2 regions of the Streptomyces sp. NPDC058157 genome follow, and region 1 is predicted to be linked to the other one. Evidence: riboswitches for the same ligand, from Rfam matches in the RefSeq annotation. Region 1 holds a riboswitch; the other holds the start of a gene.
The links. Region 1 has a riboswitch for cyclic di-AMP ahead of ACFVXK_RS17640 (transglycosylase family protein). Riboswitches for the same ligand answer to the same signal wherever they lie in the genome.
Positions count from the first base shown of each region.

Region 2: it holds a riboswitch for cyclic di-AMP, as region 1 does, so the genes downstream of both, ACFVXK_RS30360 (M23 family metallopeptidase) here and ACFVXK_RS17640 (transglycosylase family protein) in region 1, are expected to answer to the same signal.

Region 1 is NZ_JBHVUQ010000061.1:14,618-17,862, reverse strand. It holds gene ACFVXK_RS17645 (transglycosylase family protein) at 1-845, shown strand, start outside; cyclic di-AMP (ydaO/yuaA leader) riboswitch at 1,120-1,288, shown strand; gene ACFVXK_RS17640 (transglycosylase family protein) at 1,291-2,040, shown strand; gene eno (phosphopyruvate hydratase) at 2,345-3,245, shown strand, end outside.
Region 2 is NZ_JBHVUQ010000173.1:3,034-6,278, forward strand. It holds gene ACFVXK_RS30355 (GntR family transcriptional regulator) at 1-229, opposite strand, end outside; gene ACFVXK_RS30360 (M23 family metallopeptidase) at 437-1,243, opposite strand; cyclic di-AMP (ydaO/yuaA leader) riboswitch at 1,256-1,415, opposite strand; gene ACFVXK_RS30365 (M16 family metallopeptidase) at 1,630-2,997, opposite strand; gene ACFVXK_RS30370 (M16 family metallopeptidase) at 3,018-3,245, opposite strand, start outside.

The sequences.
Region 1 (3,245 bases):
GGAAGAACGCCGGCGGACTCGAGTTCGCGGAGCGCCCCGACCTCGCCAGCCGTTCGCAGCAGATAGCCGTGGCCGAGCGGGTGCTCGACTCCCAGGGCCCCGAGGCGTGGCCGCTGTGCTCCGCCTCGGCCGGGCTGTCCAAGAACGGGCCGAAGCCCGACGTGGACACCGGCACCTCCAAGACCCCCGGCCCGGTCGGCCCCAGCCCGGTCCGGCCCGACTTCTCGGTGCCGTCCACCGGGAAGGACAAGCCCTCCACGGACTTCGGGGCGCCCACCCCGGCCCCCGGCGCCCCGGGCCCCGGCGTGCTGCCGGACTACCCGCTGGGAGCCACCAGCGGACTGCCCGTCATGCCGGAGCCGGACTACTCCGTGCCGCCCACTCCGACCACGGGCCCCACCGCCCCGACCACCACCCCGACGAACCCGGGCAACACGGGCAACCAGGGCAATCAGAACGGTCAGGGCAACCAGGGCAACCCCAACAACCAGGGCAACCCGGCCACTCCGACGACCCCTGGCACCCCGACCGCCCCGGTCGACCCGACGGCCCCGGCCACCCCGGGCGCCACGCCCGCCCCTTCACCCTCCGCCGGCGCCTCCGACGGCAACGGCAAGCACCGCGGCCCGGCCGCCCTGGAGGTGCCCGCGGCCCCTGGCGCGGCGTCAGCCGCCGCCGCGGAGCCCGTGTACACGGTGAAGGCGGGCGACAGCCTGACGGCCATCGCGGACGCCAACGGCCTCAAGGGCGGCTGGACCGCCCTCTACCAGGCCAACGAGCAGGTCATCGGCAAGGACGCGGACCTCATCAAGCCCGGCCAGAACCTGGATCTAACCAAGAAATAGGGGTAGTTCGGGCAGTCGTTACGGGCTGAATGTCCGTTATCGGCAAGTGAGACATGCATCTCTTCCGGACAACTGGCGTGTCTCATTCCGGAACTTCCGCAAACCCCGCTCCGACCTGCGCAAACGTGGTCTCCGGGAACGCAAGTAGGCCGGTTTCTCCCCAAAATCACACGTTGAACATCGGGGAGAGACCTGCCTACCTTCTGAGTCGCTCGCCACCGCGAGCTCCTTCGACCGCATCGCCGAATCCTGCCGGCGGCCGGAGGGAACAGTCGTCGCGCAAGCGCCGTTGGCAGGAGCGGGGGAACCAAGGTAGTTGCCGGGAAAGGCCGTTGAGAGACGGCCCGCGTACCGGCTTGGGGTGAAGACGCGCAACTGCGCGGCCGGGCAACTCATCCGCCCGAACCCGACAGCTCACCTCGAAGGCGTCGGTGAGGAGAACTCCATGCTGCTTTCCGGCAAGGGCAAGCACCGCCGCGGCTCCAAGGCCGTCCGCATCGTCACGCTCGCCGGTGTCGCCGGCGTGGCCGTCGCCGCCCCGCTGATGGCCGCCGGCTCCGCCAGCGCCGCCACCGTCTCGGAGTGGGACAAGGTCGCCTCGTGCGAGTCCGGCGGCAACTGGTCCATCAACACCGGCAACGGTTACTACGGCGGCCTCCAGTTCTCCGCCTCCACCTGGGCCGCGTACGGCGGCAAGGCGTACGCCGCGCAGGCCAACCAGGCCACCAAGTCGCAGCAGATAGCCATCGCGGAGAAGGTCCTCAAGGGCCAGGGCAAGGGCGCCTGGCCGTCCTGCGGCGTCGGCCTGTCCAACTCCGCCTACAACGGCGGCGGCTCGACCACCACCCCGGCCAAGCCGAAGCCGGAGTCCAAGCCGGCCCCGGCCAAGCCCGCCCCGGCGAAGCCCTCCACCCCGAAGGCCGACACCGACACCGAGACCAAGAGCACCGGCTCCGGCTCCGGCTGGACCCCGTCCAAGCCGGCCCCGTCGAAGCCGTCGAAGCCGTCGACCCCGAAGGCCGAGACCCCGGCCACCGGCAGCGGCTCGTACACGGTCAAGGAGGGCGACACCCTCGGCACCATCGCCGAGGCCAACGGCGTCAAGGGCGGCTGGGAGAAGCTGTTCGACCTGAACAAGGACACCGTCAAGGACGCGGACCTGATCTTCCCGGGTCAGAAGCTGAACCTCGGCTGAATTCCCGCGTAACACCTGAGCGGCGCCCGAACCGCACCTGAGCAGTACCCGGCACGGCCCGTGGCATCGACGCCCGGCGCGCATCCTCATCGCGCGCCGGGCGTCGTCGTGTCCGGGCCGCGCCGCCGCATGTCCGGCCCGATTTCCAGGGTCCTATGTCCTGGAAGGCGGGTATTCGGCCCCTTTTTCGTCCCAGGACCCGGGCGGTCGGCTGGCCGACCGCCCGGAGCCGGTTAGGCTCTAGTCGGCGAGGCCGTCCCAGGCCCCACGCCACCGCACACCCAGCGTCACATCCCAGAAGGAGATGCTCGTGCCGTCCATCGACGTCGTCGTAGCCCGGGAAATCCTGGACTCCCGAGGCAACCCCACGGTCGAGGTCGAGGTGGGCCTCGACGACGGCAGCACCGGCCGTGCTGCAGTTCCGTCCGGTGCCTCCACCGGAGCGTTCGAAGCCGTAGAGCTCCGCGACGGTGACCCCAACCGCTACCTGGGCAAGGGCGTCGAGAAGGCCGTCCTGGCCGTCATCGAGCAGCTCGGCCCGGAGCTCGTCGGCTACGACGCCACCGAGCAGCGCCTGATCGACCAGGCGATGATCGACCTGGACGCCACCGAGAACAAGGGCTCCCTCGGCGCCAACGCCATCCTCGGCGTCTCCCTCGCCGTCGCGCACGCCGCGTCCGAGGCCTCGGACCTCCCGCTGTTCCGCTACCTCGGCGGCCCGAACGCGCACCTGCTGCCCGTTCCGATGATGAACATCCTCAACGGCGGTTCGCACGCGGACTCCAACGTCGACATCCAGGAGTTCATGATCGCGCCGATCGGCGCGGAGTCCTTCTCCGAGGCCCTCCGCTGGGGTGCCGAGGTCTACCACACCCTCAAGAAGGTCCTGCACACCAAGGGCCTCTCCACCGGCCTGGGCGACGAGGGCGGCTTCGCCCCGAACCTGGAGTCCAACCGCGCCGCGCTCGACCTCATCATCGAGGCCATCAAGCAGGCCGGCTACGTCCCGGGCAAGGACATCGCGCTCGCGCTCGACGTCGCCGCGTCCGAGTTCTACAAGGACGGCAAGTACGAGTTCGAGGGCCAGTCCCGCTCGGCCGCCGAGATGACCGAGTACTACGAGGAGCTCGTCTCCGCGTACCCGCTCGTCTCCATCGAGGACCCGCTGTTCGAGGACGACTGGGCCGGCTGGAAGACCGTCACCG
Region 2 (3,245 bases), on a different contig from region 1:
GGTCCTCGGCCTCCTGCTCGCCCGGCTCCGCCACACAGGCGCCCGCGTGCCGCCGCGTGGTGACGAAGCCCTCGGACTCCAGCGTGCGCAGTGCCTCGCGCACCGGCACCCGCGAGACCCCGTAGCGGCGGGCGAGCACCTCCTCGGTCAGCCGGCCGCCGGGCCCGAAGAAACCGGAGACGATATCGTCGCGAATTGCTGTGCACACCGCGTGCGCCGGAATACGCAAGGCCGGACCTCCGCTGGGTTCCACTGGTTTCCGTTCCGAATCCACCGTGCTGCCACCGCGACTCTATGGCAAGGGGCGACAATTTCCGAGAACGCCCGGAAATCCGAATCGGCGGGAACCGGCCGCGACGGCGCGACGGACCAGGGGAACGCGGAAGGCCCCGGCTCGGGGAGCCGGGGCCTTCCGTGACGGGAAGCGGGGGTCGGGTCAGATGCCGACGCCGTGCTGGCGCAGGTAGGCCAGCGGGTTGATGTCCGTGCCGTACGTGGCGCCGGTGCGGGCCTCGAAGTGCAGGTGCGGGCCGCTGGAGTTGCCGGTGGAGCCCGACAGGCCGATCTGCTGGCCCGCGGTGACCGTCTCGCCGACGGAGACGTTCAGCGACATCATGTGCCCGTACTGGGTGTAGGTGCCGTCGTTGTGACGGATCACGACGTTGTTGCCGTAGGCGCCGCCCCAGCCGGCCTCGACGACGGTGCCCGCGCCCACGGCGTGGACGGACGTGCCCTCGTCGGCGTGGAAGTCGATGCCCGTGTGGCTGCCGGAGGACCACATGCCGCCGCCCGCGCCGTACTGGGTGCTGACGTAGGAGCCGTCGACCGGGGCCACGAAGGTGTTGAGGCGCTTGCGGGCCTCCTCCTGGGCGGCCTTCTCGGCGGCCTCGCGCTCGGCCTTCTCCTTGGCCTCGGCCATGCGCTTGGCCTCGGCGGCGCGCGTCTTGGCGTCGGCCTCGGCCTGCGCCTGGGCGGCGACGGACTCGGCGGCGGTCTGCTGGGTCTCGGCCTGGACCTGGATGTCGTCCTGGAGACCGTCGGCGACGACGATCGCGTTCAGGGCGCCGGTGTCCTCGAGGGACGGGCCCCCGTGGGAGTCGGCGGCGAAGGCCGGGGCCGCGAGGGTGCCGACCACGCCCGTGGTGGCGAGGGCGGCTATGCCGGCGTAGCCGGCGGTCTTGCGGCTCATACGGCTCGAACCACGGTGCTTACCGGAACCGGCTGCACGACTGCCAAACGCCATGGCGGGGGTGATCCTTTCCTTCCCTCTCGCCTACCGGGTTAGCTGACGGGTTCGGAGCAGGAAGGTCTCCTACGGGCCCCCTCTGGCGAGGCGGTCCGATTCACCCCAGGGACTGATGTGGGTCCCCGGCTCCCCAGGCTCGCGCCTGACGGGGACTCGGCGATCGCTGTCCGGTGCCGCGGGTGCGGCTGGCACAACTGACGGACAGCACGCCTGACGCTAGGCGGATCATCAGTCGATCGCCAAACAGACGACCGGATTTGTTGCGTACGCCACACCGCATACCTGAAACCACACCATGAAACGGACAAAGGGGGCCCGGCGGATGTCCCGCCGGGCCCCTCCAAGACAGGTCGGCCACCGGCCAGTTGCCGGCCGGCCGCCGGTCAGTTGGTGACGACCGTGACCTCACCGATCCCGAGGGCCAGCACCGGCTCCTCGATCTGCGCCGCGTCGCCCACCAGGACGGTGACCAGACGGTCCACCGGGAAGGCGCTCACGACCGCCGAAGTGGCCTCCGCCGTACCGGTTTCGGCCAGCCGCGCGTACAGCCGCGCCTGGTAGTCGTCCGGCAGCTCCTGCTCCACCTGGTCGGCCAGGGTCCCGGCGACCGAGGCGGCCGTCTCGAACTTGAGCGGGGCCACGCCCACCAGGTTCTGCACCGCCACGTCGCGCTCGGCGTCCGTCAGGCCCCCGGCGGCGAGGGTGCGCAGCACCTGCCACAGGTCCTCCAGCGCCGGACCGGTGTTGGGGGTGTCCACCGAGCCGCTGATGGCGAGCATCGAGGCGCCCTTGCCGTCCGCCGTGGAGCGCAGCACCTGGGCGAAGGCGCGCACGCCGTAGGTGTAGCCCTTCTCCTCGCGCAGCACCTTGTCCAGACGGGAGGTCAGGGTGCCGCCCAGGCAGTACGTGCCGAGGACCTGCGGGGCCCAGACGATGTCGTGCCGGTCGGGGCCGATCCGGCCGATCAGCAGCTGCGTCTGGACCGCGCCGGGCCGGTCCACGATGATCACGCGGCCCGTGTCGTCGGCGGTGACCGGCGGCACCGGCAGGGGCGCGGCGGTGTTCCCCGTCCAGGCGCCGAGGGTGTCGGCGAGGGCGGCGTCGAGGTCGATGCCGGTCAGGTCGCCGACGACCACCGCGGTGGCGGTGGCGGGGCGCACGTGGGCCTCGTAGAAGGCGCGTACGGCGGCGGAGTCGATCCGGGCGACCGTCTCCTCCGTGCCCTGGCGCGGACGGGACATGCGCAGGGTGGCCGGGAAGAGTTCCTTGGAGAGCTCCTTGGCCGCCCGGCGCTGCGGGTTGGCCTGCTCGTGCGGGATCTCGTCGAGCCGGTTGCGCACCAGCCGGGCGACCTCGCCGTCGTCGAACGCGGGCGCGCGCAGCGCCTCGGCGAGCAGTCCGAGCGCCCTGGGCAGGCGGGAGGCGGGGACCTCCAGGGAGACGCGCAGGCCGGGGTGGTCGGCGTGCGCGTCGAGGGTGGCGCCGCAGCGCTCCAGCTCGGCGGCGAACTCCTCGGCGGAGTGCTTGTCGGTGCCCTCCGACAGGGCGCGGGCCATGATCGTGGCCACGCCGTCGAGGCCCGCGGGCTCGGCGTCGAGCGGGGCCGCGAGGTTGACCTCGACCGCGACGACCTGCTGGCCGGGGCGGTGGCAGCGCAGCAGGGTCAGCCCGTTGCCCAGGGTGGAGCGCTCGGGGGCGGGGAAGGCCCACGGCTTGGCCTCGCCGGCCTCCGGACGCGGGTGGAAGGTCATCGTGACGGCTGCGGTGTCGCTCACTGCTCCGCCCCCTCGTTCTCGTCGCTCTCGTCGTTCTCGTCGTTCTCGTCGGCGCCGGCCAGCGGCTCGTAGACCAGGACCGCGCGGTTGTCGGGGCGCAGCCGGGCGGCGGCCACGGCCTGCACCTCCTCGGCGGTGACGTCCAGGACGCGCCCGACGGCGGTCAGCGCCAGCTGCGGGTCGCCGAACAGCACCGCGAAGCGGCACAGTTCGTCGGCGCGGCC